Sphingobium yanoikuyae: one gene and its partner. The protein of the gene in region 1 interacts with the protein of each later gene in a pairwise test. Links are inferred from orthologs where the notes say so. Each region holds a gene or a part of one and is shown in the gene's direction. Other genes may lie near its edges. The genes, in order: U0025_RS11605 and U0025_RS19750.

The links.
Region 2: the proteins of U0025_RS11605 (region 1) and U0025_RS19750 interact in binary tests that used the Escherichia coli proteins (3 or more experiments, as listed by UniProt). The link is inferred for Sphingobium yanoikuyae from one-to-one orthologs.

Annotation. Positions count from the first base shown.
Region 1 is NZ_CP139979.1:2,521,688-2,537,282, forward strand. What follows is about bases 12,599-15,595. They hold U0025_RS11605 (P-II family nitrogen regulator), read left to right. Parts: upstream 12,599-13,926; coding sequence 13,927-14,265; downstream 14,266-15,595. Other genes in these bases: U0025_RS11595 (GFA family protein), read right to left, coding at 12,599-12,677; map (type I methionyl aminopeptidase), read left to right, coding at 12,761-13,591; glnA (type I glutamate--ammonia ligase), read left to right, coding at 14,360-15,595. In the rest of the region: U0025_RS11525 (amidohydrolase), read left to right, coding at 1-244; U0025_RS11530 (trimeric intracellular cation channel family protein), read right to left, coding at 264-908; U0025_RS11535 (M20/M25/M40 family metallo-hydrolase), read right to left, coding at 962-2,278; U0025_RS11540 (glutathione peroxidase), read right to left, coding at 2,378-2,923; U0025_RS11545 (VIT1/CCC1 transporter family protein), read right to left, coding at 2,963-3,676; U0025_RS11550 (ABC-F family ATP-binding cassette domain-containing protein), read right to left, coding at 3,744-5,522; U0025_RS11555 (SIMPL domain-containing protein), read left to right, coding at 5,663-6,388; U0025_RS11560 (DUF389 domain-containing protein), read right to left, coding at 6,393-7,886; U0025_RS11565 (hypothetical protein), read left to right, coding at 7,957-8,295; U0025_RS11570 (response regulator transcription factor), read left to right, coding at 8,344-9,009; U0025_RS11575 (sensor histidine kinase), read left to right, coding at 9,179-10,483; U0025_RS11580 (YbaN family protein), read left to right, coding at 10,582-10,935; U0025_RS11585 (hypothetical protein), read right to left, coding at 10,964-11,365; U0025_RS11590 (competence/damage-inducible protein A), read right to left, coding at 11,443-12,198; more of U0025_RS11595, read right to left, coding at 12,195-12,598. UniProt on the Escherichia coli protein: P-II indirectly controls the transcription of the glutamine synthetase gene (glnA). P-II prevents NR-II-catalyzed conversion of NR-I to NR-I-phosphate, the transcriptional activator of GlnA. When P-II is uridylylated to P-II-UMP, these events are reversed.
Region 2 is NZ_CP139979.1:4,255,020-4,270,969, reverse strand. What follows is about bases 1-3,352. They hold U0025_RS19750 ([protein-PII] uridylyltransferase), read left to right. Parts: upstream 1-389; coding sequence 390-3,152; downstream 3,153-3,352. Other genes in these bases: U0025_RS19745 (L,D-transpeptidase family protein), read right to left, coding at 3,160-3,352; mutS (DNA mismatch repair protein MutS), read left to right, coding at 1-380. Also shown: more of U0025_RS19745, read right to left, coding at 3,353-3,660; ribA (GTP cyclohydrolase II), read right to left, coding at 3,657-4,718; xth (exodeoxyribonuclease III), read right to left, coding at 4,718-5,515; U0025_RS19730 (LolA family protein), read right to left, coding at 5,763-6,401; U0025_RS19725 (FtsK/SpoIIIE family DNA translocase), read right to left, coding at 6,809-9,133; U0025_RS19720 (GNAT family N-acetyltransferase), read right to left, coding at 9,365-9,856; U0025_RS19715 (DMT family transporter), read right to left, coding at 9,853-10,770; U0025_RS19710 (hypothetical protein), read right to left, coding at 10,786-11,016; ispG (flavodoxin-dependent (E)-4-hydroxy-3-methylbut-2-enyl-diphosphate synthase), read right to left, coding at 11,013-12,158; U0025_RS19700 (OmpP1/FadL family transporter), read right to left, coding at 12,210-13,511; phosphoglucomutase/phosphomannomutase PgmG, read right to left, coding at 13,934-15,316; U0025_RS19690 (J domain-containing protein), read right to left, coding at 15,336-15,794; U0025_RS19685 (division plane positioning ATPase MipZ), read right to left, coding at 15,794-15,950.

The DNA of each region.
Region 1 (15,595 bases):
CTGGGCGCCGGGCACCCCGCCGCACAGCTGGCAGGCCGTCGCCGCGAGCGGCACCAGCGTCGGCACCAAGGGCGCGGTCGTCGCTGCCAAGGCGATGGCACTGACCGCCGCGCAACTGTTCCAGAGCCCGGACACGCTGGCGGAGGCCAAGGCCGAACTGGATCGCCGTCGCGGCAAGGATTTCGTCTATCGCTCGCTGCTGGGCGACAAGGGACCGGCGCTGGAATATCGAAACGGGAAGTGACGGTCCCGAAGCAGGACGATTACTCGCCCGCCTCCTTATAGGCGGGCAGACCCAGCCCCCGGCGGATCGCGAGCGCGCGCAGGCCAAATCCCAGCAGCGCCGCGATCACGCCAGCGACCGGCACATCCAGTCCGGCCAGCCGCAACAGTACGAACAGGCCGGAGGCGAACGCCGCGGCCGTGACATAGAGTTCCGGGCGCAGCAGGATCGACGGCTCGCCGGCCAGCGTGTCGCGCATGATGCCGCCGACGCAGCCGGTGACCACGCCCATCATCCCCGCGACAAAGGGCGGCACGCCAAAGCTCATTGCCTTGGCCGCGCCAAAGACCGCGAAAGCGGCCAGCCCGATCGCATCGAGCCAGTCGAGCGCATGATCGCTCCACCAGCGGCGCGGCGTGATCCAGACGGTAATGGCAGCGGCCATACACACGATCGACGGCGCCGGATCATGGATCCAGAAGACCGGCGCATCGATCAGCAGGTCGCGCACCGTGCCGCCGCCCACCCCCGTAAGCAGGGCGAAGAAGGCAAAGGTCACCAATGTCTGGCGCAGGCGTGCGGCAGCCAATGCCCCGGAAGCCCCGAAGACGAAGGTGCCGATCAGGCTCAACGCCTCCAGCACGGGTCCGATATGCGTGGCGATCGTCGGGGTCGGCGGCAGCATGGCTTTCCATAGCCGCTATCGGGCGCCAGCGGAAGCGGGCGCCCGAAGGTCGATCATTTCCGGCCCTTCTCGGCCGACAAACGGGTCATCAATATGGCCGCCCGCTTGGCCTGGCGCGGCATGCTGGACAGGTCCGCCTTTTCCGCCGGGCTATGGTCACCCGTCGAGGCGAGGCCAAGACCCACCAGCCCGTCGACATCCTGCGCGACGAAGCTGATATCGCCGGCGCCGCGCTTGAGCGGATCAAGCTCGGGCATTTCGGGCAGGCCCAGATCCTTGTTGATGCCATTCAATTTGCCGAGCAGCGCGCGATTGCCCGCCGTTGGCGCCATGGAGGGATAGCCCAGGTCAAAGGCGATGCTGGCGCCGGTGCCGGGCAGATGGCCGCTATCGACGATCGCCTGCATCTTGGCCCGCACCCGCTCGGTCTGGTCCTGGCTGAGGGTGCGGAAATCGCCCTTGGCGACCGCCACCGGGGGGATGATATTGGTCTTGCCGGTGACAGCGATGCGCACGCCATCCTTGTCGACATCGGCGCTCTGGCCGCCACCGATCAGACCGACATTGAAGGTCAGGTTGGGTTCCGGCAATTCCTTGCGGAAAGCGGTGATGATCCGCGCCATTTCATAGACGGCGCCGTCGCCGGCGGCCGCAGAGAAGATACCCGAGCTGTGCGCCGACTTGCCGCTGGTGGTCAGCGTCCAGCTGTTGGAGGAGCGGCGCGCGATCGAGCCCATATCCTTGCCGTCCTCGCGGCTCAGCCCCTCAAAATCGAGCGCGACGTCGGCGCGCTTGCCGGCCGCGATCAGATCAGCGCGCGAGATCGAGACCGGATCGCCCGAATCCTCCTCGTCACCGGTCAGCACCACTTCGATATTGGCGTTCTTCAGCGTGCCCGCCGCCTGCATCGCCTTCAGGGCGAGCAGCATCGTCACCACCCCGCCCTTGTCGTCGCCGACACCCGGTCCGGCGGCCCAGTCGCCCTCGCGCTTGAAGGTCTGGAACGGCGAGTCCGGCTCGAACACCGTGTCGAGATGGCCGATCAGCAGCATCTTCGTCGTGCCCGCCTTGCCCTTGTGGACCGCGATGAAATGGCCCGCGCGCTTGACCTGATCCATCGGTTTCCAGCTAACGGTGAAGCCCAGCGCCTCGAACTCGGGCCGCAGCATGTCGGCCACCGCCTTGACGCCGGCGACATTCATCGACCCGCTATTCTGGTTCACGATCTTTTCGAGGAGGGCGATCGCGGGTTCATGACCGGCATCGACGCTGGCGCCGATCTTCTGTTCGGCCGGGCTCAGCGCCGCCTGTGCCGTGGTCGCCAGCAGCATCGCGCCGCACAGCGCCGCCTTCACAATAGTCTGTCGCATGGGTTCGTAACTTCACCGAAACAAGGGAAAAATGGGCCGCTCCGGGGCAGCCGTAGAATAGAACGGGTTGCGCGCGCAGACACGCCACCCGTCGGATGCTTATTTCGCCAGTTCGGCTTCGATCGCGGCAACCAGCGCCGGATCGTCGGGCGCGGTCGTCGGCGCGAAACGGGCCGCGACGCTGCCATCCTTGGCGATCACGAACTTCTCGAAATTCCACAGGATTTCCGGCACCGGATTGGGCGTCATGCCATAGCCCTTGAGGCGCTCGCGGAAGCTGTCGCCATCGCCCTGCGCTTCGGGCAGTGCGCTCGTCAGCGCGGCGTAGAGCGGATGCTTGTCCGGCCCGCTAACCACGATCTTCTCAAACATCGGGAAATCGACACCGAAATTGGTGGTGCAGAAGGTGGCGATCTCGTCATTGCTGCCCGGTTCCTGGGCGCCGAAATCATTGGCGGGGAAGCCCGCGACCACCAGCCCCTTGTCCCGATAATCGGCATAGAGCTTTTCCAGCCCCTCATATTGCGGCGTCAGCCCGCATTTGGAGGCGACATTGACCGCGAGCACCACCTTGCCGGCATAATCGGCCAGGGTCGCGTCGGCCCCCTTGATGGTCTTGAGCGGTATCTGCTGGATTGCGGTCATGCATCGTCTCCCTTGGATATCAGGCGGCGGACCTTGCCATCATATGGCGGCGCCGAAAAGATGGCCCGCCGCAGCAGTCACAGCCATCGCCAGCGCGCCCCAGAAGAAGGTACGCAGCATCGACCGCCCCGGCCGCGCCCCACCCAGCCGCGCCCCGAGATAGCCCAGCAGCAACAGGCAGAGCAGCGACACCGGCACGACGCTGATCCCGGCCAGCGACGGCGCGATGGCTGCGGCGACTACCGGAGGCGCGGCGCCACAGGCGAAGCTTGCCGCCGAGGCCAGCCCTGCCTGTACCGGCCGCGGCGTGCTGAGGTCGGAAATGCCCAGTTCGTCGCGGGCATGGGCGCCCAGCGGATCGGTCGCCATCAACTGGGTAGCCACCTGCCCAGCCAAATCCCGGTCCAGCCCGCGCTCGACATAAATGTCGCGCAACTCCTCCCATTCCGCATGGGGCTGCGTCGCCAAAGCCTTCTTTTCCTTGGCAAGATCGGCACGCTCGGTATCCGACTGGGCGCTCACCGACACATATTCGCCCGCCGCCATCGACATCGCGCCGGCCACCAAGGCGGCGATGCCCGACAATAATATGGACTCGCCCGTCGCGCCCGATGCGGCGATCCCGGTCATCAGGCTGGCGGTCGATACAATCCCATCATTGGCGCCCAGCACGGCCGCGCGCAGCCAGCCGACCCGGTTGACATAATGGACGGCATGATGCGGCCGTGGCGGCTCGACGCGCGGCGTGGTCATATGATGGAGCCCCCTGTCAGATCATCCAGCCCGTTGGCTATCAGATGCAGAGGGCAGCGCAAGGGGTTCAGCCCAAGCCCTCGGCCTTCTCAGCCAGTTCCAGCCAACGTTCCTCGGCCGCGTCCTTTTCGCCCCGCGCCCTCTCGATCGCAGCCGTCAGCGCCGCGAATTTCTTCGGGTCGCGGGTATAAAGCGCAGGATCAGCCAGCGCCTCCTCGTCGCGGGCGATCGCCGCTTCCAGTTCCTCGATCTTCTTGGGCAGCAGATCGAGGTCGCGCTGGTCCTTGTAGGTCAGCTTGGTCGAGGCCGGCTTGGGCGGCGGCGGTGCCGCAGCCTCCTTCTTCTCCGCCTTGGGCGCACGGCGCGGATCGCGCTTGGCGATCCAGTCGGCATAGCCGCCGACGATCACGTCGACCTTGCCCGATCCGTCGAGGCCGAGCGTCACGGTGACGGTGCGATCGAGGAAATCGCGGTCATGGCTGACGATCAGCACCGTGCCATCATAGTCCGCGATGACTTCCTGCAGCAGGTCGAGCGTTTCGAGGTCAAGGTCGTTGGTCGGTTCGTCCAGCACCAGCAGGTTGGATTCGCGGGCAAATTCGCGCGCGAACAGCAGGCGCGAACGCTCGCCACCCGACAGGGTGCCGACCTTCGCCTCGGCCAACGAGGGATCGAACAGGAAGTCCTTGAGATAGCCATGGACATGTTTGCGGACGCCGCGCACGTCGATCCAGTCGCCGCCCTCGGCCAGCACATCGCGCACGCTCTTGTCGCCCTGCATCAGGCTGCGCTGCTGATCGATGAAGATCATGTCCAGCGTCTTGGCCAGCGTCACCGCGCCGCTGTCGGGCGCCAGTTCGCCGGTCAGCAGCTTGAGCAAAGTCGACTTGCCCGCACCATTGCCGCCGACGATGCCGATCCGGTCGCCGCGCTGCACGCGCAGCGAGAAGTCGTTGATGATGGTGCGGTCACCAAATGTCTTGGTGACATGCTCGGCCTTGATGACGCTCTTGGTCTTGCTGTCGTCGCTCGCCACCGCGATCTTGGCAGTGCCCTGCGGCCCCTGCATCGCGGCGCGTTGGGCGCGCATCTCCCATAGCTTGGCCAGGCGGCCCTGGTTGCGCTTGCGCCGGGCGGTCACGCCGCGCTCCAGCCAGTGCGCCTCGATCTTGAGCTTGGCGTCCAGCTTCTCGGCGGCGCGCGCCTCTTCGGCATAGACCGCTTCCATCCAGTCCTCGAAACCGCCGAAGCCGATCTCGTTGCGGCGCATCTGGCCACGGTCGAGCCACAAGGTCTGGCGGGTCAGGCGGGTCAGGAAGGCACGGTCATGGCTGATGACAATGAAGGCGCCGGTATAGCGGGCGAGCCAGCTTTCCAGCCAGTCGATCGCCGCGATATCCAGATGGTTGGTCGGCTCGTCCAGCAGCAGCAGGTCCGGTTCGCTCGCCAGCGCGCGGGCGATAGCGGCGCGGCGGCGCTCACCGCCGCTCGCGGTCGCGGCCTCGCGCGACAGGTCGATGCCCAGCTGGTCGGCGATCGCCTCCACCTCATGGGCGGGCGGCGCGAATGCGCCGGCCAGCGCGAAATCATGCAGCGTCTTGAAGGCGCTGACGTCGGGATCCTGTTCCAGCGTCACCACCCGCGCGCCCGGCTGCACCGAACGAATGCCCTCATCCGCCTCGATCTGGCCGCCGATCAGCTTGAGCAAGGTGGTCTTGCCCGCGCCGTTGCGCCCGATCAACGCCAGCCGGTCGCGCTGGCCGACATGTATGTCGATATGCCGGAACAGCCAGTGACTGCCCTGCGAGAGGCCGAGATTTTCGAAGGAGAGAATGGGTGCTGCCATGGCGGTGCAGCTAGGGCCTATCGGGCGTCGGGGCAAGAGTGGAACCGGAAAGCTGTCGGACGGCTTTCAACGCAGGACAGCGTCCATTCATCGCACCCAGGCCAAAAACGGGTGCAGGACTTACAGAGGAGACCATGTCCATGAAATCCGCTCTCGCCCTGATGGCGCTTGGCGCCGCCGCACTGCCTGTCGCGGCTGTTGCCCAGACCAGCGTCACCATCGCCGAGACCGCGCCGGTGGTGACGTTGAACGTCACCGAAAGCGTCGAGGCCGCACCCGATGTCGCGACCATCGGCACCGGCGTCCAGACCAAGGCCCCGACCGCGGCCCAGGCGATGAAGGACAATGCCGCCAAGATGGACGGGCTGATCGCGGCGCTAGCCAGGGCCGGCATCGCCAAGACCGACATCCAGACCAGCGGCATCAACCTCAACGCCCAATATGATTACAGCAATCGCGATGGCCAGCCGTCCGGTCCGCGTTTCCTGGGCTATGAGGCGTCGAACCAGCTCAGCGTCAAGGTACGCGACGTGAAGAAGGTCGGCGCGCTGCTCGATACGCTGGTGCAGGCCGGCGCGACCAACATCAACGGGCCCAGCTTCTCGATCGAGGATCCGAGCCCGCTTCAGGCCCAGGCCCGCGCCACCGCGCTCAAGACCGCCAAGGCCCAGGCCGATTTCTATGCCCAGGCGGCAGGCTATCGCTCGGCCCGGCTGGTCTCGATCTCGGAAAGCAGCAGCGGCGGCAATGCGCCGATGCCGCTGATGGCGGCCCGGTTCAAGGCCGACGCCGCACCGACCCCGGTGGAACCGGGCCAGGTCAGCGCATCGATCAGCCTGACGGTCCAGTACGCGCTGGAACGCTAAACCGTCATTCCTCGACGCGCCAGTGCGGCACCGCAAGGTCCGCGCTGGCGCCTTTGACCAGCCGCGCGTCGATGCCACGATCGGCAAAGGGCCTGAGCAGCCCCTCATGCCCCTCACCCTTGATCGACAGGTCGATCGGCAGGCCGGTGCGCTGCACTGCCCACAGGACGAGCGCCAGCCGATCCTTGTCCGCCACGGCCCCTTCATCATCCAGCGCCAGTGACGGCAGGGGCAGGGTCGGCGGCGTAATCTCGATCGCCCAGCCCGGCGTTGCCGCCGCCGCCCGCCGCTCCAGCGCCCAATAGGCGCCAAGGCCCGCATCCGGCAAAGCCCGCGCCCGCACTACCGCCCGCTTGCGCGCGGTATCGACCGTCACCGCATCGGGATTGACACCGGCGACCAGTGCCAGCCGGTCGGTCAGGCGATCGACCTGGCCCTGCACCTCACGCCGGGCGGTCTGGGCGGCGAGCAACTGGGCATTGTCGGCCTCCGTCCCCTCACCCACCCGGATCTGTTCGATATCCAGCGACACCGGCTTGCCCAGCATGTCGCCCAGGATATGGCCTGCCCGCGCAGACGCATCGCGCTCATAATGGCTGGTGAGGACGCTGGCGGTCACGGCAAGCGGCCTGGCGGCGAAATCCAGGTCGAGCTGCGCGATCCGGGCGCCATCGGGAAATTCGCGCCGGATGACATCGCGCGCATCGCGGGCGGCCCGCGCTTCCCAGGCGATCTGGCCGAGCGACAGGCCGAGCGGCACTGCCAGTGCGACGAAGATTGCGCCTATGAAAACCATCTGCAGCCAGCTCTGGCTGGGCGACAGGCGCCGGCCAAAGCCATAGAGCCGCGCCATGATCGCCGCGGCCAGGGCGATCGTCACGAAATTGGTGAAGAAGAGGAGGAACGCACCGCCCGCGACTGTTGCGTTAAGCGTCGCCAGGCCAAAGCCGACAGTTGCCAGCGGCGGCATCAGCGCGGTGGCGATCGCGACACCGACGATCGTCCCCGCCTTGCCGCGAATCATCGCATAGGCGCCCGCCAGCGCGGAAAAGAGCGCGACCATCAGGTCGAACAGATTGGGCCGGGTGCGCGCGGCGATTTCACTGGTCACCGTCTGCAACGGCGACAGCAGGACGATGAAGGCGGTGAACGTGATCGCCACCAGCGCCCCGCCCGCCAGCGCGATGATCGTCCGGCGGATTTCGCGCGCATCGGTCATGGCAAGGCCAAAGCCCAGCCCGACGATCGGCCCCATGAGCGGCGAGATCAGCATCGCACCGATCACCACGGCCGGCGAGGAGAGCAGCAGGCCGAGCACCGCAATGCCCGCCGACATCAGGATCATGAAGGCGTAGGACGGGCTCCAGCCATCATCGGCCCGGACCCTTTCGAGCACCGCCTGATGATCGATCCCGCGGATCACATGGCTGCGCCACCAGCGCGGCACGGAGCGCCACAAGAGCGCATCGGCTACGGGCCTGTCATCTTCCATCTGCATGGCTGGCAAGCTTAATTCGCCCGACCGCTCCTTTCCAGCGCGGAATGACCGGTCATTCACCACCTGTTCAATGCGCTTCGCCTATGCCATGCCCATGACAATGATCGCCAAAAGCCTGACTGCCGGACTGGCCGCAATTATGGCCCTATCCCTTATGACACCGGTCGCCGAAGCCGGTGGCCGCCGTGACGAGCAGGATGCCGCGCGCCGCGCGATGCTGGACGGCCAGGTCATGCCCTTTTCGATGATCAAGCGCCGGGTCGACGCCCAGGTGGGCGGTGCCACCTATGTCGGCAGCGAGTTCAATCCCTCCACCAATCGCTATCGCCTGAAATATGTGAAGGACGGCAAGGTGATGTGGGTTGATGCCGACGGCCGGACAGGCGATATCATCGGCTGGGCGCGCTGACCGCGCGCCGCCCAACCTCTTTGCGTCGATAACAAGAAACGGAACCCTATGCGCCTGCTGATCGTCGAGGATGAACCGAGTCTGGGCCAGCAGCTCAGGAACACGCTGGAAGGTGCCGGCTATGCCGTCGACCTCGCCACCGATGGCGAGGATGGCCATTTCCTGGGCTCGACCGAAAATTATGACGCCGTGGTCCTGGACCTGGGCCTGCCGACGATCGACGGCCTGACAGTGCTTGATCGCTGGCGCAAGGAAGGCCGCAGCTTCCCTGTGCTGGTGCTGACCGCGCGCGATAGCTGGTCCGACAAGGTCGCGGGCCTCGATGCCGGCGCCGACGATTATCTGGCCAAGCCGTTCCAGAGCGAGGAACTGATCGCCCGCCTGCGCGCGCTCATCCGCCGTGCCAGCGGCAACGCGTCGAGCGAACTGATCGCCGGCGACGTTCGCCTCGACACCCGTTCGGGCAAGGTGACGCTGAAGGGCGATCCGGTGAAGCTCACGGCGCAGGAATATAAGCTGCTGTCCTATCTGCTCCACCACAAGGGCAAGGTGGTCAGCCGCACCGAGCTGATCGAACATATTTACGACCAGGATTTCGATCGCGATTCCAACACGATCGAAGTGTTCGTGACGCGCATCCGCAAGAAACTCGGCGCCGATGTCATCACCACCATCCGCGGCCTTGGCTACAGCCTGGACGAGCCGGGGCGCTGATCCGCGCTCCATCCGCCTCCGTTCGCTGCGGGCGAAGTCGACAGGCAAGCAGGTCCGTCCCATCGGCCATGTTTCTCGGCTGCGCCAGCAGTGAACGGGTGTAGGATCATTTCGCATGGCCAGCCCGTCGCCCTCCCCCGTCCGGTCCACCGGGTCGATCAGCCGCCGCATGATCGGCATTGCCGCGCTGTGGATCAGCGTGCTGCTGCTGGGCGGTGGCGTCGCGCTCGACCGGGTGCTGTCGGACGCGGTGACGCGCAATTTCGACGATGGCATGAATTATGTGCTGACCGCGATGATCGCGGCGGCCGAGATCGGCCCGGACGGCGAAGTGCTGTTCAACCGCGAACTGGCCGACCAGCGCTTCCTGGAACCCAATAGCGGCCTCTATTACCAGATCAGCGCCAAGGGGCATGAGGATTGGCGGTCGCGATCACTTTGGGACCGGGCGCTCAAGGTGCCGGGTGACCATGCCGACCGCAATTTCCATGTCTATGACAGCAAGCAGTTTCCCGGCGAGGATCTGCGCGTCATGGAGCGCAGCGTCATCCTGCCCGGTTCCGATGCGCGCTGGATGTTCATGGTCGCGCAGGCGCGCCAGGGCCTTGATGGCCAGATCAAGACGCTGCGATCGACCCTGTTCAAGAGCTTCGCGCTGCTGGCGCTGGGCCTGATCCTGCTCGCCACCTTGCAGACCATCTATGGCCTGCGGCCGCTGCGCAAGGTGCGGCTGGAAATCATCAAGATGCGCGATGGCGACAAGAGCCGGGTGACCGAACCCATGCCCGCCGAAGTGCTGCCGATGGTCGAGGAACTGAACGCGCTGCTCGCCCATAATGAGCGACAGGCGGAGGAAGCGCGCACCCATGCCGGCAACCTCGCCCATGCGCTCAAGACGCCGCTGACCGTCATCATGAACGCGGCCACCGCCAATGCGCCGGACCTGGGCGAAACGGTGGTGCGCGAGGCGACGACGATGCGGCGCCAGGTCGACCATCACCTCGCCCGCGCCCGCGCCGTTGGCCGGCGCGGCGCAGCGCAGAGCCGGGCCGAGGTCTGGGCCAGCCTGGAGGCGGTCGAGCGCGCGGTGCGCCATCTCTATCAGGATGCGCGGGTCGACATGGACGGCGACAAGCATGCGGCGGTCCGCGTCGAGCGGCAGGATCTGGACGAAATGCTGGGCAATCTGGTCGAGAATGCCGCCAAATATGGCGGCGGCAGCGTGTTCGCGACGGTCAGCCGGGTTGGCGCAATGGTCGAGATCATGGTCGAGGATGACGGCATGGGCATTCCCGAAGCCGACCGGGTGCGCATCTTCGATCGCGGCGTGCGCCTCGATTCGGGCAAGCCCGGCACTGGCCTTGGCCTCGCCATCGTCCGCGATGTCGCCGAAATCTATGGCGGGTCGGTGGCACTGGAGGAGAGCGAGGATCTGGGCGGACTGCTGGTCCGCCTGCGCCTGCCGGCCGCCTGACAAAAGGCGCGCGACGAAAGGCAATTGCGTTCCTGCAAATCAATAGCATAGACAGGACAGACCGGGCCGCATCGGCCCATTCCAGACGGGATCGACGGGTGCGGCGCCATCTCTATCTCATTGCCGGCTTCCTCTCGATCGGATTGGGCACGCTAGGCGCCTTCCTGCCGCTGCTGCCGACCGTCCCTTTCATGATCCTCGCGGCCTATTGCTTTGCCCGCTCCAGCCCGGAACTGGAGGCAAAGCTGCTGGATCACAAGCATTTCGGTCCGCATATCCGCCGCTGGCGGGAACGCGGCGCGATCAGCCGCAAGGGCAAGAAGGCCGCGCTCGGCGCCTTCGCCTTCAGCGCAATCCTGGCGCTGATCTTCTCCCCCTTCCCCTGGTATCTGATCCCGCTGGCCGCAGCGCTGATCGGCGGCAGCTGGATCTGGACCCGCCCGGAAAGCTGAGCCGCCTCGGCGGGATCAATATCAGCCCCTAGCCCAGCGCCTTTGCATAATCGCGCAGCGCGCGTAGATCGCGGGTAATCCACTTGGCGTCGCGCGCGAAATCCTCGTCGCTCATACCGGGCTGGCGAAAAAGCGTCAGCATCACCTCTGCCCCATCCCCATTCTCGATCACGCGCAGCGGGACATGAACCTCCCGACCATCACCGGTCTCGACGAAATGGTCCATCACGCCAAATTCATTGTGCGGCGTGAAGCGAACCACGATCGGCCCATCGGGACCGTCGGCAATCCATCCGGTGCCGCCCCTGCGCAGATCGGCCTCGGTCAGGCCCGATGCCCATTTCGGGAATATCTCCGGCTGCCAGATCGCTTCGTAAAGCTCGCGCCAGTTGCGCGCTATCGTGACACTGTAGGTTCGCGCGGTAAGCATGCAGAATTCTCTTTTAGAAGTGGAACTGCGCTGTACCGCCGCCAGGCCTTCTTGTCACCGCAACGGATGTTTCTTGGCTAGATACCGCCCGGCACCGGGAGCCAGCCGCCGGAGGTCAGCGCGGCGCCAAGGTCCGTGACGCACGCATCCAGCACCGCCTGATCGGTCGAGCGGATGACGAAATTGGCGCCGGTGCGCCCTTCGCGGAAGAAGGGGTAGCTGCCGATCTGGACGCCGTCATGCGCGCGCTCGGTGGCGCCGAGCAGGTCGGCGATCTCGCTTTCCGCGACCCAGCAGCCGATCGTCGCGGAGAGGACGGGCAAGCCGCCTTCCAGCGTGCCGGTCAGGCTGTCGAGCATGCCGGCGGTGATGTGCGGCACGCCGGCCATGATGAAGATATTGCCGTGGCGGATGCCCGGCGCACCCGACATGCGGTTTTCGATGAGGTCGGCGCCCGCCGGCACCCGCGCCATGCGCAACCGCGCGTCGGTGAGGCCGCCGCGCGTGACATAATAGCGCTCCAATATCGCCCGCGCTTCGGGATGGATTTCCACACCGACGCACAGCGCCGCCGCGATCGCATCGACCGTGATGTCGTCATGGGTCGGCCCAATACCGCCGGTGGTGAAGAGATAGTCGTTGCGGGCACGCAGCGTGTTCACCGCCTCGACGATCGCGTCCTGCACATCGGGCACCACCCGTACCTCGCGCAGGCGGATGCCCTGGACATTGAGCCAGGTGGCGATCTGCGCGACATTCTTGTCCTGGATGCGGCCGGACAGGATTTCATCGCCGATCACGATCACGGCGGCGGTCCAGATACGGTCGCTCATGCCAGCGGCTCCGCACGGGCGGCAAGCGCCATCAGCCGGGCCAGCCGATCGGGCGGCAGGACGTCCGCCGGCTTGTAGCTGGCCTCGAAGACCGGCACGTCGGCCGGCAAGGCGGTCCAGTCCGACCGGTCCGCCACGAAGATCGCGGCATCGGGCCGGATCGCCGAGCGATCGTCGAGCGTGCCGACGCGGATCGCCGCGCCCGCCCGGCCGAGACGGGGATAGAAGCTCCAGACCGCGGTGCCGCAGTTGGCGCAGCGCACGATCACCTGGGTCTTGCCGCTGCCGGTGGGGACCACATGTTCGCTGAGGTCGCCGGACAGGAGATGGAGATGATCGACCTCGACAAAGGCATTGACCGCGGACGCCGCGCCGCTCTGCCGCTGGCACAGGCTGCAATGGCAGTTGTTGACGAAGATTGGGTCTGCATCGACCCGATAGCGCACCTCACCACAGGCGCATCCGCCTTCCATCACCATGTCCGTTTCTCTTTTCCTGATAGCGACCGCGGGGCTGAGCGAAGACACTCGCAATGCCGGATCGCAGGGTCTATATCAACCACATGACCGAATATATGACGATGACGGCCGACGCGCCGGTTTCCCGCTCGACCGCGATCAAGCTCTATGACGCGGCCGGTTTCGAAGGCATGCGCAAGGCCGGCCGACTGGCCGCCGAGATCCTCGACGCGCTGGTGCCCCATGTGGTGCCGGGCGTGACCACCGGCGAACTGGACGACATTGTCCGCCGCATGACCCTGGACGGCGGCGGCGTGCCGGCGACCCTGGGCTATCGCGGCTATACCCATAGCTGCTGCATCTCGCTCAACAATGTCATCTGTCATGGCATTCCGGGCGACTATAAGCTCAAGGACGGCGATATTCTCAATATCGACGTCACCCCGCTGGTCGATGGCTGGCATGGCGACACCAGCCGCATGTTCATCGCCGGCGATGCGCCGATCAAGGCGAAGCGGCTGGTCGAAATCACCTATGAATGCCTGATGCTGGGCATCGAGCAGGCCAAGCCCGGCAATCATCTGGGCGACATCGGCCATGTCATCCAGCGTCATGCCGAAAAGCATCGTTATGGCGTGGTCCGCGATTTCTGTGGCCATGGCCTGGGCCGCGTCTTCCATGACAGCCCTGAAGTGGTCCATGTCGGCCGTCCCGGCACCGGCCCGGAGTTGAAGCCCGGCATGTTCTTCACGATCGAGCCGATGATCAATATCGGCAAGCCCGGCGTGAAGATGCTGGACGATGGCTGGACGGCGGTGACGCGCGACCGCACCCTGTCGGCGCAGTTCGAGCACAGCATCGGCATCACCGAAACCGGCTGCGAGATCTTCACCAAGAGCCCGACCGGCCTCGATTGCCCGCCCTACGCGCGCTGATTTCTGCCTGCCCATGGCGGTCCCAAAGGCCCGCTCCGTTCATGCCATCGAGATCATGACCGATCGGCGTCGACGGGGCGGGCCTTTTGCATGACGGGCCGTTCAACCACTGCCCAAAAAACAGGCAGAATGACATGATATTGCCCGGAATCCGGGCAATATGGACAAAGATTGCTGCATCGCCGAAAGCAGGCCTAGCGATTCGCCACTTGGCACGGTAATTGATTGTTAAGGGAGACGGCGCTTGCCTCGGGGGGCATGATGATCGTCGCTTGAAGGTTGAAGGATGCGGGCCAACCCGCGTCCGTTCGTGCGTCATGGGTTGGGATTAAGTGATGAAGAAGATCGAGGCGATCATCAAGCCGTTCAAGCTGGACGAGGTGAAGGAAGCGCTGCACGAAGTGGGCGTGTCCGGCATCACCGTCACCGAGGCGAAGGGCTTCGGCCGCCAGAAGGGCCATACCGAACTGTATCGCGGCGCCGAATATGTCGTCGACTTCCTGCCCAAGGTGAAGCTGGAGGTCGTCGTCGACGACGCCCTGGCCGACCGGGTCGTCGAAGCGATCTGCAGCGCCGCCCAGACCGGCCGCATCGGCGACGGCAAGATCTTCATTTCCGCCATCGAGGGCGCGGTGCGCATCCGCACCGGCGAACGCGACAGCGACGCCATCTGATTTTCGACAGGTTCTAGCCGGCGGACAGGGGTCCGGCGGACACAGGCTTCAACGACCCCTTCGGGGGGGTATCCATAGAGAAGGGCAACTGCACATGGCCAACACGCCAAAAGACATCCTGAAGATGATCGAGGAAAAGGAAATCGAGTGGGTCGATGTCCGTTTCACCGATCCCAAGGGCAAGTGGCAGCACCTGACCATGGTGTCTTCGGTCCTCGGCGAAGATGAGCTGACCCAGGGCCTGATGTTCGACGGTTCGTCGATCGAAGGCTGGAAGGCGATCAACGAGTCGGACATGATCCTGAAGCCCGACCTGGACGCCGTCTATGTCGATCCGTTCAGCGCCACCCCGATGCTGATCATCTTCTGCGACATCGTCGAGCCCGACACCGGCGAACTCTATGCGCGCGACCCGCGTTCGTGCGCCAAGCGCGCCGAAGCGTTCGTCAAGTCGGCTGGTTTCGGCGACACCATCTATGTCGGCCCGGAAGCCGAATTCTTCATGTTCGACGATGTGCGCTTCGAGAATGACTACTCGCAGAGCTACTACAAGATCGACGACATCGAACTGCCGACCAACACCGGCAAGGAATATGAAGGCGGCAACCTGGGTCATCGTCCGCGCGCCAAGGGCGGCTATTTCCCCGTCGCGCCGGTCGATCCCTGCACCGACATCCGCGCCGAAATGGTGTCGACCATGCTCGAAATGGGCCTGCCCTGCGACAAGCATCATCATGAAGTCGCCGCCGCGCAGCACGAACTGGGCCTGACCTTCGGTACGCTGGTCCAGACCGCCGACCGCATGCAGATCTATAAGTATGTCGTGCAGATGGTCGCCCAGGCCTATGGCAAGACCGCGACCTTCATGCCCAAGCCGATCGCGCAGGACAATGGTTCGGGCATGCACACCCACATGTCGATCTGGGAAGGCGGCAAGCCGCTGTTCGCGGGCGAAGGCTATGCCGGCCTGTCCGACACCTGCCTCTACTTCATCGGCGGCGTCATCAAGCACGCCAAGGCCCTCAACGCCTTCACCAACCCGACCACCAACAGCTACAAGCGCCTGGTGCCGGGCTTCGAAGCCCCGGTTCTGCTGGCCTATTCGGCCCGCAACCGTTCGGCCTCCTGCCGTATTCCCTACGGCGCCGGTGCCAAGGCGAAGCGCGTGGAATTCCGCTTCCCCGACGCGATGGCCAACCCCTATCTCTGCTACGCCGCGCTGCTGATGGCCGGCCTCGACGGCATCGAGAACAAGATCCATCCGGGCGCCGCGATGGACAAGAATCTCTATGACCTGCCGCCCGAAGAGCTGAGCCAGGTGCCGACCGTC
Region 2 (15,950 bases), 1.7 Mb from region 1 along the record:
TCGATGCGCTGTCGCTGCATCATGTGCGGGCACGCGAATGGAAGGGCGACCTGGTGCTGCTGCACGAACTGGCCGAAGGGCCTGCCGATCGCAGCTATGGCCTGGCGGTGGCGCGGCTGGCCGGCTTGCCGCCCCTGGTGCTCAAGCGCGCCAAGGATGTGCTGGGCCGGCTGGAGGCAGGCAAGGCGAAGACCGGCGGCATTGCCGCGGGGCTGGACGACCTGCCGCTGTTCGCCAGCGTCGCAACCCAGGTCGAAGAGGTGGTCGATCCACTGCGCGACGCACTGGATGGCATTGATGCCGACGCCCTGTCCCCGCGTGAGGCACTCGATCACATATATCGTTTGAAACAACTGGCCGCCGCCAGTCACCACGAGTAGACGAGAGCCATGGTCATGCAGTTCCCCAGCCTGGGGTCGCGCCGCGCGATCATTGACCGGCGCGCGATTTCCGACAGCATCAACGCCCTGGCGCAGGAGCACCGGGGCGATCCGATCAAGCTGCGCGGGCTGATCGTCAAGGAACTCAAGGCCGCTCTGGAGCATGGCCGTGAGGATGTCGCGCGCCGGCTCGAGGCAAAACCGACGCGCGGGCGCGAGGCGGTGACGGCCTTTGCCTTCCTGATCGACCAGATCTTGCGGCTGCTCTACGACGCGACCACCCATCATCTTTATCCCGCCGGCAACCGCAGCACCGGCGAGCGGATCGTGCTGATCGCCGTCGGCGGCTATGGCCGGGGCGAGATGGCACCGCACAGCGATGTCGACATCGGCTTCATCACCCCCTGGAAGCCGACCGGCTGGACCGAGCAGATCATCGAATCCATGCTCTATTCGCTGTGGGATCTGGGGCTGAAGGTCGGCCATAGCAGCCGTTCGATCGACGAGACGATGCGGATGGCCAAGGCCGACCTCACCGTGCGCACCGCCCTGCTGGAAGCACGCTATGTGTGGGGCGACCGGGCGCTTTACGAGGAAGTCGCCGTTCGCTTCGACAGCGAGATCATGCAGGGCACCGCCCGCACCTTCGTCACCGAGAAGCTGGAGGAACGCGACGAGCGCCACCGCCGCATGGGCGACAGCCGCTATGTCGTCGAGCCCAATGTCAAGGAAGGCAAGGGCGGCCTGCGCGACCTGCACACGCTGTTCTGGATCGGCAAATATGTGAACCGGGTGAAATCGGTCGCCGAACTGGTCGATGTCGGCCTGTTGACGCAGAGCGAGCTGCGCCAGTTCCAGAAGGCCGAGGATTTCCTGTGGGCGGTGCGATGTCACCTGCACATGATCACGGGTCGGGCCGAAGACCGGCTGACCTTCGACCTGCAGCTGGAAACCGCGACGCGGATGCACTTCACCGCGCGGGCCGGACGATCCGGGGTCGAGCGCTTCATGCGCTATTATTTCCTCAATGCGAAGGCAGTCGGCGACCTGACTGCGGTGTTCCTGGCGCATCTGGACGACCAGCTGGCCGAGCGCGGACGCCGCTATATTCCGTCGATCTTTCGCCGACCCAAGAAGCTGGATGGTTTCGTGCTGGATCGCGGGCGGCTGGCGCTGCCGAGCGACGATTTCTTCCAGGCCGATCCGGTCCGCCTGGTCGAGATTTTCGCCGTGGCCGACAGGCATGGGCTGCAGATTCATCCGAGCGCGATGCGCGCGGCCAGCCGCGACGCCGGCCTGATCACCGCCAAGGTGCGCAAGGACGCACGCGCCAATGCCGCCTTCATGGATGTGCTGACCAGCCCGCGCGACCCGGAAACGGTGCTGCGCTGGATGAACGAATCCACCGTGTTCGGTCGGTTCATCCCCGATTTCCGCCGCGTCGTGGCGCAGATGCAGTTCGACATGTACCATCATTATACGGTGGACGAGCATACCATCCGCGCCGTCGGCCTGCTGGCCCGGATCGAAAAGGGCGAACTGGCCACCGACCATCCGCTGGCAACCGAGCTGATGGGCAAGATATTGTCGCGCCGGGTGCTCTATGTCGCGGTGCTGCTGCATGACATCGCCAAGGGGCGCGGCGGCGACCACAGCATATTGGGCGCGGAAGTGGCAGAACATCTCTGCCCGCGTCTGGGCCTGACCGCCGCCGAGACCGAGACCGTCGCCTGGCTGGTGCGTTACCACCTGCTGATGTCGGCCACCGCCTTCAAGCGCGACCTGGCCGACTACAAGACGATCCTCGATTTCGTCGAAGTGGTGCAGAGTCCGGAGCGACTGCGCCTGCTGCTGTGCCTGACCGTGGTCGATATCCGCGCGGTGGGGCCGGGCGTCTGGAACAGCTGGAAGCGGCAACTGCTGGGCGACCTCTATGATGCCGCCGAGGAAGTACTGCGCCTGGGCCACAAGCAGAAGGGCCGCAGCGAGCGGGTCGCCGCCAAGCAGGAGGCCCTGCGCCAGGCGCTGGGCATGGATGAGGCGACCTTCGCCGCCTTCAGCGGCCGCATGCCCGAAAGCTACTGGATCGCCGAACCGGACGATATCCTGGTCCATAATGCGCGGCACATATTGGAAGCGGGTGACTCCTCGCTGTCGATCGCCGCGCAATATTATCCACAACGTGGTGCCACGCTGGTCACCGTCTATGCGACCGACCATCCGGGCCTGTTCTACCGCATTGCCGGCGCCATCCATCTGGCCGGCGGCAACATCATCGACGCGCGCATCCATACGACGCGCGATGGCGTCGCGATCGACAATTTCCTGGTGCAGGATCCGCTGGGCGGCGCCTTCCACAGTCCCGAGCAGCTGGCGCGGATCAAGGCGGCGATCGAGGACTCTCTGTCCAACCGCCACCGCATGATCACCAAGCTGGAAGCGCGCCCGCTGCCCCGCACCCGCGCCGAAGCCTTCCGCATCGAGCCCAATGTGCTGATCGACAACAAGGCGTCGAACCGCTTCACCGTGATCGAGGTGAATGCCCGCGATCGGCCGGCGCTGCTGTTCAGCCTGGCCAATGCGCTGTTCCAGTCGAAGGTCACGGTCCACAGCGCCCATGTCGCCACCTATGGCGAGCGCGCGGTCGACACCTTCTACGTCACCGACCTGCTGGGCGGGAAGATCGAGAGCAAGGCCCGGTTGCAGACGCTGGAGCGGCGGCTGCTGGAGGCGGCCGGCGGCGAAGTGGGCGAGGCACTGGAGCGCGCCTGATCGCTACTCAGGCAATGGTCATTACGTCGCCGGGTGACAGCAAGGGTAACAGGCGCAGCATGTCGTCGCGGTCGACCGCGACGCAGCCGGCGGTCGGACGTCCTTCGGACAGATGGAAGAAGATGGCGCTGCCCATGCCCGGCACCGGCGGCGCGTCATTATGGCCCAGGATGACGATCACGTCATAGGCCTCGTCGCTGCGCTGCAGGCTTTCGGTCGAGAAGGGCCGGGGCAGGCGCACGGGACGATTATAGGCGGGATCGGCCGGATCGTCCGACCAGCCATCCCCCGCATGGATCCAGCGCCATGGCAGGGCGATGCCGGTGGTGGATACCTTGCCGGGGCGCAGCAGCACCGCACGGATCGGCCAATTGCCCAAGGGGGTGCAACCATCGCCTTCGCGCTTGTCGGCGGCCGCACAGGCGCCGCTGCGGCCGATGGTGCAGGCCATGTCGAGATCGCCGAAGCGCAGTCGCCCGGTGGCGACATCGACATGGACGACGCTCATAGCTGGTGGCCGGTCCGGTCGCGCTTGGTGGCGAGATAGCGTTCATTATGCGGGTTGGCCGGCAGGATGATCGGCAGTCGTTCGACCACCTCGATCCCGGCCGCCTGCAAGCCGGCGACCTTCTGCGGATTGTTGGTGAGCAAGCGCACGCCGTCAATACCGAGCAGGTCGAGCATCCGCGCCGCGACCGAGAAATCGCGCGCGTCGATCGCGAAGCCCAGCCGCACATTGGCGTCGACCGTGTCGAAGCCCTGATCCTGCAACGCATAGGCGCGCAGCTTGTTGACGAGGCCGATGCCGCGTCCTTCCTGGCGCAGGTAGAGCAGCACACCCCATTGGGCGTCGGCGATCTGGTGCAGCGCCTGATGCAATTGCGGGCCGCAATCGCATTTCAGGCTGCCGAACACGTCGCCGGTCAGGCATTCGCTGTGGATGCGGATGACCGGCGGGGATGCGTCGCGCTTGCCGACCACCAGCGCGACATGTTCGCGCGGCTCGTCGGGGCTGCGGAAGGCGATGATCTCCGCGCTCTCGCTCGCCGATACGGGCAGGCGGGCACGGGTGGCGATGGCGAGGTGGATGGCATCGTCATAATCGCCGACATCATCGGCGCTGACTTCCGCCTCGACCGGGCCGTCGCCTTCGGTAAGGAAATAGGCGGGCAGGATACCAGCCAACCGGGCAAGGCGCAGCGCGGCATTGGCTGCCTGTGGCGCCGGCAAGGCCCGCGCGCGGAACGGCCCCTTGAGCGGCGAGGCGAGGTCCAGCACGGGATCGGAAATCGAGGTCGCGACATCCGCGTCGATCCACGGCGCTCGTTCGATCAGCACCGGCAGATCGGGATCGGCCGCCGCCAGCTGATTGGCGAGCTTGAGCGTCTCGGCGCGGGCGGCAGAGATCAAGATATCGGCCTGCCCCTGCGGATCGAAATCGGCCAGCGTCACCGCATCCGCGCCCTCGATCGCCATCAGCCGGATGGCGCCGTCGGGCGCGGTCAGGCGGATCGCCCAGCCGCGACGCAGCGCATCGATGGCGCGGGCAGCATCCCGCCCGTTCATCAGAAGGCGAACTCGGTGATGATCGGGATATGGTCGGACGGCTTTTCCCAGCTGCGCGCGGGTTCGACGACACGGTGGGCGACCGCCTTGTCGGCGACATCCTTGGTCATCCACATATGGTCGAGGCGACGGCCGCGATCCGACGCCGCCCAGTCCTTCGCGCGATAGCTCCACCAGGTGTAGAGGCGCGCGGGGGCAGGGTGGAAATGGCGGCCGATATCGACCCAGTCGTTCGACGCCTGCAACCGGCCCAGCAGTTCGCATTCTTGAGGCGTATGGCTGACCACGTCGAGCAGCTGCTTGTGGCTCCAGACGTCGCATTCCAGCGGCGCGATGTTGAAGTCGCCGGTCAGGATCGTCGGTTTGTTGTCGAGCGCCCCGGACCACTCGATCATCCGCTCGATAAAGTCGAGCTTCTGGCCGAATTTCGGATTGACCGTGCGGTCGGCGACATCACCGCCGGCGGGGACATAGACATTCTCGATCCGCACGCCATTGTCGAGGCGGATGCCGACATGACGCGCTTCGCCATTGGCCTGCCAGTCGAACCGGTCATCCTCATGGATCGGCACCTTGCTCATGATCGCGACGCCATGATGCATGCGCTGGCCGTTCAGCACCTGATGGACATAGCCCAGCCGCTTGAACATGTCGGTGGGGAAAATCTCGTTCACCACCTTGGTTTCCTGCAGGCAGAGAATGTCGGGCGCTTCCTCGGTCAGGAAGCGTTCGACGATGTCGATCCGGGCGCGGACGCTGTTGATGTTCCAGGATGCAATCGAAAGGGTATCGGCCATGAAAAGCACCTAGGGTGCCGCGCGCCCGCGCGCAAGCGCCGGACAAAGTAAGACCCCCGCTCCGGGGGCGTGGAACGGGGGTCTCGATCGCGCCCTTGAAGCGCTTTGCGACGGGAGCGGTGTGCCGGGTAACAGGGGGGAAATCCCGGTCTGCGTCTCTCGCCGTGATCTCTATCTAGGCGATCCGATATGAGCGGCAGATGAACGATGGCAGAAAGTTTTCAGCCCATCGTTCCTGTGGCCCGCCCTAGCCGTTCGGACGGCCGCGCGGACGCGGATCGGTCCAGCGGAAGGCGGAATCGGCGACCGGCACGCCATATTGCTGGTTCGACAGGCGCACCGCCGTGCGATTATTCTGCGCGTCGAGCGCGACCCAGCCATAAAGCTCCAGCCCGGCCGGTGACGCGGGCTTGCGCTTGAAGATCATGGTGATGGTGCCGAATTCGGGCCGCTTGGGATCCTTTGCCTGCACGCTCAGCACGGTCGGGTCGCCGGTGGGGACGACGGTGCCGAATTTCGACAGATCCTTGGTCGGGTCGATCAGCGCGGCCAGCGGCGAATTGCCGATCGGCCAGCGCTGCACCTGGCGCACTTCATAGTCGATCAGGGTCAGCGCCTTGCCATCACCCACGATCAGCAGCGGCACGCCCTTTTCATATTGGAAGCGGATCTTGCCCGGCTGTTTCAGGGTCAGCTTGCCGGTCAGCACCTGACCATTGCGGTCGGTCTGGCTGAAATCGGCGGTCAGGGTGGTGACGGCGCGGATATAGGCATTGACCTGATTGAGGTCGGACGGTGCCGCCTGCTGGGCAAGGGCATAGCCCGCCGGCACCGCAACCAGCGCGGTGGCGAGGGACAGGGCGACAGGCGCGAGGATGCGCTTCATGCAATCATCTCCGGGTTGTTCGGAAAAGGGGGCATAGGAGGTGGGGCTTGAACCCGCTGTGAACCTTGCTGTTCCATCGCAGGGAAAGGATCGATCGGAAAGACCAGACGGGGGAGAGCGGCCGTGAAATGGCTGGCTCGATCCCCCGTGCTCCCGCCTCGCCATGCCGGTCTTACCGGCGGCACCGCTCCAATTATGTTTATCGGCGCGGCAGCAGCGACGCCTGCCTAGACCGATTCGCGGACAAAAAAAAGGCTGATCCGAAGATCAGCCTGAAAAGTTTTTAGGAGAGGATGCCTGAAAGGCCTGTTCCTAATGTCCCAAAGCCCCTGTCACGACAAATGCGAAGGCAGCAAGCATGGTTGCACGGAACGCAATCGCTCAAGGAAAACAGGCATTTCGTAGCGTCAGAGCGGATTGCCATTCTCATCGCGCAGCACTTCGCGGCGGCCGACATGGTTGGGCGGGCCGACCAGCCCTTCCTCCTCCATCCGTTCGATCAGGCGTGCGGCGCTGTTATAGCCGACTCGCAGCTGGCGCTGCAGCCAGCTGGTCGAGGCCTTCTGATTCTCGAACACCAGCTGGCAGGCCTTACGGAACAGCTGCGCGTCCGGGCTGTCATCGCCCAGGTCCACGCCGTCGAGCGCGAAGCTGCCTTCTTCCGGCTCTTCCGTGACCGCCTGGATATAATCAGGCGCGCCCTGCGCGCGCCAGTGGTCGGCAACCACGCGCACTTCATCGTCCGAAACGAAGGGACCATGAACGCGCATCAGGCCCTTGCCGCCATGCATGTAGAGCATGTCGCCCTTGCCCAGCAGCTGTTCGGCACCCTGTTCGCCCAGGATGGTGCGGCTGTCGATCTTGCTGGTCACGAAGAAGCTGATGCGGGTCGGCAGGTTCGCCTTAATGACGCCGGTGATGACGTCGACCGAAGGACGCTGGGTCGCGAGGATCAGGTGGATGCCGGCGGCGCGCGCCTTCTGCGCCAGACGCTGGATCAGGAATTCGACTTCCTTGCCCGCCGTCATCATGAGGTCGGCCAGCTCGTCGACCACCACCACGATCTGCGGCAGCGGCTGGAAATCGAGCTGTTCTTCCTCATAGATCGGCTTGCCGCTCTCGGGGTCATAGCCGGTCTGGACGCGACGGCCGAGCGGCTTGCCCTTGGCCTTGGCGGCGCGAACCTTCTCGTTGTAATTGGCGAGGTTGCGGACCGAGATCGACGCCATCATGCGATAGCGATCCTCCATCTGCTCCACCGCCCATTTGAGCGCGCGGATCGCCTTGCTCGGCTCGGTCACGACCGGGGCGAGCAGATGCGGGATGTCGTCATAGGTCGACAGTTCCAGCATCTTGGGATCGATCATGATCAGGCGCAGCTGGTCCGGCGTCATGCGGTAGAGCAGCGACAGGATCATAGCGTTGAGGCCGACCGACTTACCCGAGCCGGTGGTGCCTGCGATCAGCAGATGCGGCATCGGCGCCAGATCGGCGATGATCGGCTCGCCCGAGATATTCTTGCCCAGGATGATCGGCAGGGTCGCTTCCGCACCGAATTGCTCGCTGGTGATCAGTTCGCGGAAGGACACGCCCTCGCGATTGGTGTTGGGCAGTTCGATGCCGATGACGGTACGGCCGGGAATGGTCGCGACGCGCGCCGACAGCGCCGACATGTTGCGGGCGATATCGTCGGCCAGCGCGATCACGCGGCTCGCCTTGATGCCCGGTGCCGGCTCCAGCTCATACATGGTGACGACGGGACCGGGGCGGACCTCTACGATATTGCCCTTCACATGGAAGTCGTCGAGAACGCTCTCCAGCAGGCGGGCGTTGCGTTCCAGCGCCGCCTTGTCGATCTTCTGCCCCTGATTGGCGGGAATCGGATTGAGCAGGTCGGCCGACGGCAGCGAACTATGGCCGAACAGATCATCCTGCGACACCGGCGCGGTCGAGCGCTGCACCGGGGCGGGCTTGGGCGCCTGAATGGTGATCGGCGGCTTGGGCTCGTTCGACACCTGCTTGCGCGGCGCGATCACCCGTTCGACCGGGCCGTCATCATCCTCGTCCAGATCGACCGCTCCTCCCTGTCCTGCAAAGGCGAGCGAGGGGCGCGGCAGGCTGAGCCGGGGCAGGGTCGGACGGCGGATGGTGAAGATCGGCTTTTCCAGCGCCAGGCTGCGATACCAGACGAACAGGCCGGCCAGCATGGCCACGACCACCAATATGCCGATGATCCAGCCCTGCGCGGCCGGCGCCTGGGCGGTCAGGCTGATCACCCCCTTGGCGGTGACAAGGCCGATCATGCCGCCCCAGCCCGAAGGCAGGCCGACCAGCGGATCAGGCTGGAACAGGGCCAGTGCGATGCCGATCAGGATGATGCCGACCAGGCATTTGCCAAACTGCGCCTTCCACCCGATCATCTCATGATCGCCCCACAGGCGACGGGCGGTGATCCCCATCAGCGGCAGCAGCAGCGCAATCGGCACGCCGAACAGCAGCAGCAGCATGTCGGCCACCATGGCACCGGGCGCGCGCATGATATTGGCGACATGATCGCCCGCCACCGTGTTCATCGACGGGTCGCTGGGCTGATAGCTCAGCAGCGCCAGCGCCAGGAACAGGGTCGCCAGAAATAGCGAGATCGCCCCGATCAGCGCGCCGCTGCGCACGATGCTGCGCTTGAGCATTTCGCGCCATTCCGGCGCGCGCTTGGCTCCGCGGCTGACAGCCATGGTCAAATGTCCCCCAAATGTTCCGTTCCGGCACAATGCGCCGAGCCAGGAGTCCTCGTCAAGCCTGCGGCCCCTCGGCTCGTCCCGCCCCATCCGCAACATTGCGTATGTCGCGGGCCTGGGGCGCAGGCGCAAAATAAGCGGCGAAAGGAGATGTCGCCATGTTCGCCTCTTTCTATCCCGCCTTTATCGTGATTGCCCTGAGCAGCTTTGCGATCGTGCTGCTGGGCGTCAGCCTGCAGGATGCGATGCGAGGGCGCTGAGCACGTCGCCATCGACGCGCTGCACGGTCCATTCGTCCATCGGCCGGGCGCCGAGCGCCCGGTAGAAGGCGATGGCCGGTCCGTTCCAGTCGAGCACCGACCATTCGAGCCGGGCGCAGTCGCGCGCGATCGCCAATTGGGCGAGACGGGCGAGCAACGCCTTGCCGGCACCGAGCCCCCGCGCTTCGGGCAGGACGAACAGATCCTCCAGATAGAGGCCCGGACGCCCCTCGAAGGTAGAGAAATTGTGGAAGAAGAGGGCAAAGCCGATCGGTGCGCCATCATGCTCGGCGATCAGCACCTCCGCCATCGGCCGGGGACCGAACAGATAGCGGGCCAGCGTCTCGCGGTCGGCCTTCACTTCATGGGCCAGCTTCTCATAGTCGGCGAGCGCCAGGATGAAATTCGCGATTGCATCGATATCCGTCGATTGCGCGTCCCTGATGATGACCTTGCTCATGCCGCTCCCGCTTCCACATGGGCGATATCCGCCCGTTTCGTGCGCGCGGCGATAAGGCAGCCGGCGACGATCAACAAGGCACCGGCAAGGGTGGCGAGCGTCAGTTGCTCGCCAAAGGCCAGCCAGCCGAAGATCGCGGCCCAGACGAAGGCGGTATATTCGACCGGGATCAGCCGCTGGGCTTCCGCACGCGCATAGGCCCAGGCGAGCGCCGCGAGAGAAGTGAAGGCCAGCATGGCGGCCAGCAGCACCAGCGGCACCGCCGCTCCGGTCGGCACGATCGCCCAGGCCGGCGCACCGATCGCGAACACGCCCAGCATGACCAGATGCTGGAAGAAGGCGACCTCTATCGGCGAGGCAAGCTGGGCCTGCTGGCGCTGGAGGATCAGGTTCCAGGCGAACAGTATCGCCGAAAGCAGCACCGCGCCCGCCCCCATCAGCGCGTCGCCATCATAGTCGCCGCGCATCCGCCCCGACAGGATCACGCCCACCCCGACCAGACCAAGCAGCGAAGCGCCGATCGCCTGCCGCCCGATCCGTTCCTTGAGCAGCAAGGCCGCAAGATAGAGCGCGATCAGCGGGGCGATGAAGGAGAGGGCAATGGCTTCGGCAAGCGGCAGGCGCATGATCGCCCAGAAGAAGAAGCTGGCCATCAGCGCGACCACCACGCCGCGCAGCAGATGCAGGCGCAGCACGGAAAGGTTGGGCCAGCGCTGGCGGGTGGCGAGCATCAGGACCAGCCCCAGCAGGCTGCCGGTGATCGCGCGCCAGAGCAGCGCGTTATAAAGGCCGATCGAGAGACTGAGCCCCTTCATCGCCGCGTCCATCACCGAAAAAAGCGCGACGCCAAGGCAGCAGATGAGGAAGGGCAACAGCACGGACGGGCTGCGGGGAGAGGAAAGCGGACGATCCATCGAGGGGTGAAGGGATCAGTCGCGACCGGGGCCGACGATCCTGCCGATATGCAATTCGTCGATATGAAGCCGGGTGATCCGTGCCTTGCCGATGCGCAGCCGACCGATGGCCAGGGCGCCCACCGCTATTGCCCCCAATGCGATCGCGCCCAGGGCCAATGTCCCGATAGCGGACGCGCCGACCGCCTGCGCACCCGTGGCGCTTGCGCCATGGGCGATGGCGGACCGGTCGGCGCTGTCCGTCATTCGGCCGCCTGGACCTGTCCCGCGTCGCTCGCCGCCGCTTCGATCTCGGCCGCCTTGGCCTCGACCAGCCTGACGATATGGTCGACCATGTCGGCATCCTGGATCGTGTGATCGGTGACGCCCGACAGATAGACCATATGCTTGCCATTGCCGCCGCCGGTCAGGCCGATATCGGTCTCGCGCGCTTCGCCCGGACCGTTGACGACGCAACCCAGCACCGAGAGCGAGAGCGGCGTGTTGATATGCTGCAGCCGTTCCTCCAGCGCCTGGACGGTGCGGATCACATCGAAGCCCTGCCGTGCGCAGCTGGGGCAGGAGATGACCTTGACGCCGCGGGTGCGGATGCCGAGCGTCTTGAGCATCTCATAGCCGACCCGCACTTCCTCCTCCGGTTCGGCCGAGAGCGAGACGCGGATCGTGTCGCCGATGCCGGCCCAGAGCAGGTTGCCGATGCCGATCGCGCTCTTGACCGTGCCGCCGATCAGGCCGCCGGCTTCGGTGATGCCCAGATGCAGCGGGCAATCGACCGCATCGGCCAGTTGCATATAGGCCGCGACCGCCAGGAACACGTCGCTCGCCTTCACGGCGACCTTATATTCGTGGAAATCCTGGTCCTGCAGCAGCTTGATATGGTCGAGCGCGCTTTCGACCAGCGCTTCCGGGCAGGGCTCGCCATATTTTTCGAGCAGGTCGCGCTCCAGGCTGCCGGCGTTGACGCCGATGCGGATCGAGCAATTATTGGCCTTGGCGGCGTCCACCACTTCCTTCACCCGCGCGGCCGAACCGATATTGCCCGGATTGATGCGCAGGCAGGCAGCACCGGCATCGGCGGCTTCCAGCGCGCGCTTATAGTGGAAATGGATGTCGGCGACGATCGGCACGCGCGCGGCGCGGACGATCTGTTTGAGCGCCGCGGTCGATTCCTCGTCGGGGCAGGACACGCGGATGATGTCGACGCCGGCATCCTCGCAGCGACGGATCTGGTCGATCGTCGCCTTGACGTCATGGGTCAGCGTGTTGGTCATGGTCTGCACCGTGACCGGCGCGCCGCCGCCCACGGGGACGTTGCCGACCATGATCTGCCGCGACTGCCGTCGGGCGATGTCGCGCCAGGGGCGCAGGCCGGGATTATGTTCGGACATGAAAAGGGGCTCCAGATCTCTGGAGCCCCCTATAAGCATTAACGCGGCTTTTTAGAAGCGCGCGGTCAGCGATGCGGCAACCTGGTCCGCATTGCCGCTGGTCTGGGCCAGGGTCGTGGCGGTGACGGTGGCCGGCGACGGGAAATAGCTGTCCGGGCGGATGATGTTCGCCTTTTCCACCCAGGTATGGGCGTAGGCGACGTTCAGCGCGAAGGCCGGCGAGATATTCCAGGTCGCGCCGCCGGTCAGCCACACGCGGTCGCCATCGGGCACGCGGGTGGTCAGATGCTGCGGATTGGTCGGCGAACGGTCGAACATGGTGCCGGCGCGCAGCGTGAAGGCGGGGCTGAAATCATATTCGCCGCCCAGGCTGACGCTGTAGCTGTCCTTGTAATCCAGTTCCTTGTTGGTGGTGCCGGTGGCCGAGGTGACCTCGATCCCCTTGAAGCTGGACCAGCCATACCATTTGCCGGTGATCATCGCGCGCAGGTTCGGCGTCAGCTTGTGCATGAAGGACACGGTGACGATATCGGGCAGGTCCAGCGGTGCCGAGGCATCGAATTCGCCATTGGCGGCGCTGAGCGGCGTCACCAGACCGGAAATGGTCTGGGTACCCTTGAGCTTGTGGTTGATGCCCGACCGATAGTGGACGCCGACATTGGTGGTGCCGTTGGTGTAGAACAGGCCGGCGTTCCAGCCGACGGTCCAGTCATCGCCCTTCAGCTTGGTGAAGCCGTCGGTGGTGACCAGCGGCGACACCTGCGGCAGCGCGTTGGTCAGGTTCGCCTTCACATATTGCACGTCGACGCCGCCGCCGATCGAGAAATTGTCGTTCAGCTTGAACGCGGCCGACGGCTGGATGTTGTAGGTCTTGAGGTCGGTGTAGATCGAGTCATAGCGACCGAAGAAACCGTCATCATATTCCAGCTTCAGGCCGAAGGGCGCATTGACGCCGAGGCCCAGCCACAGCCGGTCGGTGACCTGCGCCGAGGCGTAGAAATTGGGGACCGGGATGACGCTTTCGAACGGCTGGCCACCGTCATTGCCGGTCACCGGCACGCGGGCGGTCGAACCGGGGACCGAGCGATAGCTGCCACGGTTAGTCTGGTGAGCGGAAGCCATCAGGGCGTTGACGCCGGCCGAAACCTGGACGCCCGACAGCTGGGTCATGGCGGCAGGGTTGAAATAGATGGTCGAGGGATCGTCACCTGCAGCGGCGCCGCCAGCCATGGCGCGGCCGGTTTCCACCGGCGACTGTTCCTGAAGATAGAAGCCACCAGCCAGCGCCGGCATCGGTGCGACAATCGCGCCGGTCAGCAGGATGGTGGGAAGAATGCGACGGCGAAGGGACATGGCGTTTCCTCTGCTAAAAACTCATTTGGCCATTTGGTGCGGGCGCTTAAACGCCTCATGCGACTTATGGAACCATGCGCATAACAGCTATCCCGACGATTTCTACAGGCGCCAATGACGGATTTCCGCGATTTTTCGCTCAATTGCCCGGATTTCGGCCGGCTGGACGCTACGGCAAGTGCCGCCCTGTTGCGCCAACGTCACAGGTCAAAAAAAAAGCCGCCCCGAGGGACGGCTATGAAGTTTTAGGAGAGGATGCCTGAAAGGCGAGTTCCTTTTGCGGCCAGGCGGCGTTCGTCGCAAATGCGAAACATGATGGCGCGATTGCGTTTCATGCAACCGGTGTCACAAGACAATGTTTCCCTAAGGGAAATTCCGCATGAAATAATGATAGCGATATCAATTTTGCGCGCTGCGACAGGCTATTTCGCCGCTTGCAATCGCTGATCGACGCCCGAATCACGCAAATGGGATTCGATTTCGGCCAGCAGACGCGCCAATCCCGCGGCATCCGACGCCTCCGCCCGCGCGGTCAGCGCATTCTGGGTGTTGGACGCGCGCAGCAGCCACCAGCCATCGATGGTGCGGACGCGGGCACCATCGATCGACTCCACGATTGCGCCGGATGCAATCAGGCGGTCGCGCAGGTCTTCAATGATCGCAAACTTGCGGTCTTCCGGCACGGCGATGCGGATTTCCGGCGTGTTGACCATTTCGGCCATGTCGCCGCGCAGGTCGGTGACGGTGCGGCGCAACCGGGCCGCGGCGCGGATCAGGCGAACGGCGGCATAGAGTCCATCATCAAAACCGTAAAAATCGTCGGCGAACATGATGTGGCCGGTCATCTCGCCACCCAGCGGACTGCCAATCTGCTTCATTTTGGACTTGATATGGCTGTGCCCGGTCTTCCACAGCACCGGCTCACCGCCCAGCCGCGCAATCTCGTCGAACAGGGCCTGGCTGGCCTTCACATCCGCGACGATCGGGGCGCCGGGCCGATCCTTCAGCACCACCTGCGCGAACAGGCCGAGCAACTGGTCGCCCCAGATAATCCGGCCGAGGCCGTCGACCACGCCGATCCGGTCGCCATCGCCATCGAAAGCCACGCCGAAATCGAGCTTCCTGGAGAGGACAAGGGAACGAAGATCGGCCAGATTCGCTTCTTCGGTGGGATCAGGATGATGGTTGGGAAAATTGCCGTCTACATCGGTGAAGAGCAGATGATGCTCACCCGGCAGGAGTTGCACCAGCTTCTCCACGACCGGTCCTGCGGCGCCGTTTCCCGCGTCCCAGCCGATCCGCCAGGCGGCGCCGTCAAAATCGCGCACCAGCCGTTCGACATAGGCCGGCATGACATCGACATCGCGCACCCGGCCTTCGCCCGCCAGCCAGTCGCCGGCCGCCGCGATCGCGCCGAGCTGCTGGATCGCCTCGCCATGAAAGGGCGCATGATCCAGGACCAGCTTGAAACCATTCTGATCTGCGGGATTATGGCTGCCGGTCACCTGGATGGCGCCCGCCACGTCCAGTTCGGCCTCGGCATAATAGAGCATCGGCGTGGGACCCAGGCCAACGCGCAGCACATCGACGCCGCTGTCGGTGAGGCCGCGCACCAGCGCGCCCTCCAGCATGGGCGAACTCAGCCGCCCGTCATAGCCGACCGCGACCGCTGATCCGCCGGCGCGCCGCACCCAGGTCGCGAAGCTGCGCCCCAGCGCATAGCCGTCCGCTTCCCCGAGCATCGGGCCGACAACGCCGCGCATATCATATTCGCGCAGCAGGGTCGGGTGGAAGCGGTGGGCCATATAGTCCTTTCTGGAGCAATCAGCCGGCGGACGGACGATCCCGCTCGGCAAGGTCGGCGAGCAACAGGTCGCGCGCGGCATTGATCTGGGCAGCCAGCGCTTCGGTTCCACCCTTGTCGGGATGGACCGAGGCGATCAGGCGGCGATGTGCGGCGCGGATATCGGTCGCGCGAGCATCCGCCGACAGGCCGAGCAGGGCGCGGGCGCCCTCCACGTCGGCCCTGTCAGTCTGCACCGGCGGCGCAGCCTTGCGCCTGGCGCGGTTAGCGCCCTTCTTCGCCTTGCCCTGCGACGCGAAGAAGAGGGCGGCGCCCAGCAGGATCGGCGCGCCGAGCGCCGGCTTGCCCTTGGCCGCCAGCACCGCGCCGACCAGTGCCGCCCCCAATGCCATGCCATCCTTGGTCGACATGCGCTGCAATCTCCCGGTCCAGATGAGCCAGCCCGCCAGGCCGATCAGCACCAGCGCGATCAGCCCCATCAGGCGGCGCCGAGCATGTCCACGGACGCGGCATGATCGCCGGTCGGCAAGGCCAATCCGGCCACCATCTCGCGCAATTCCTGGCGCGCGGCGATGTGGCTGATGCCCAGGTCGCCCAGATGTCCCTTGTCGAGCAGGGTCAGGCCCGAGGGGAAG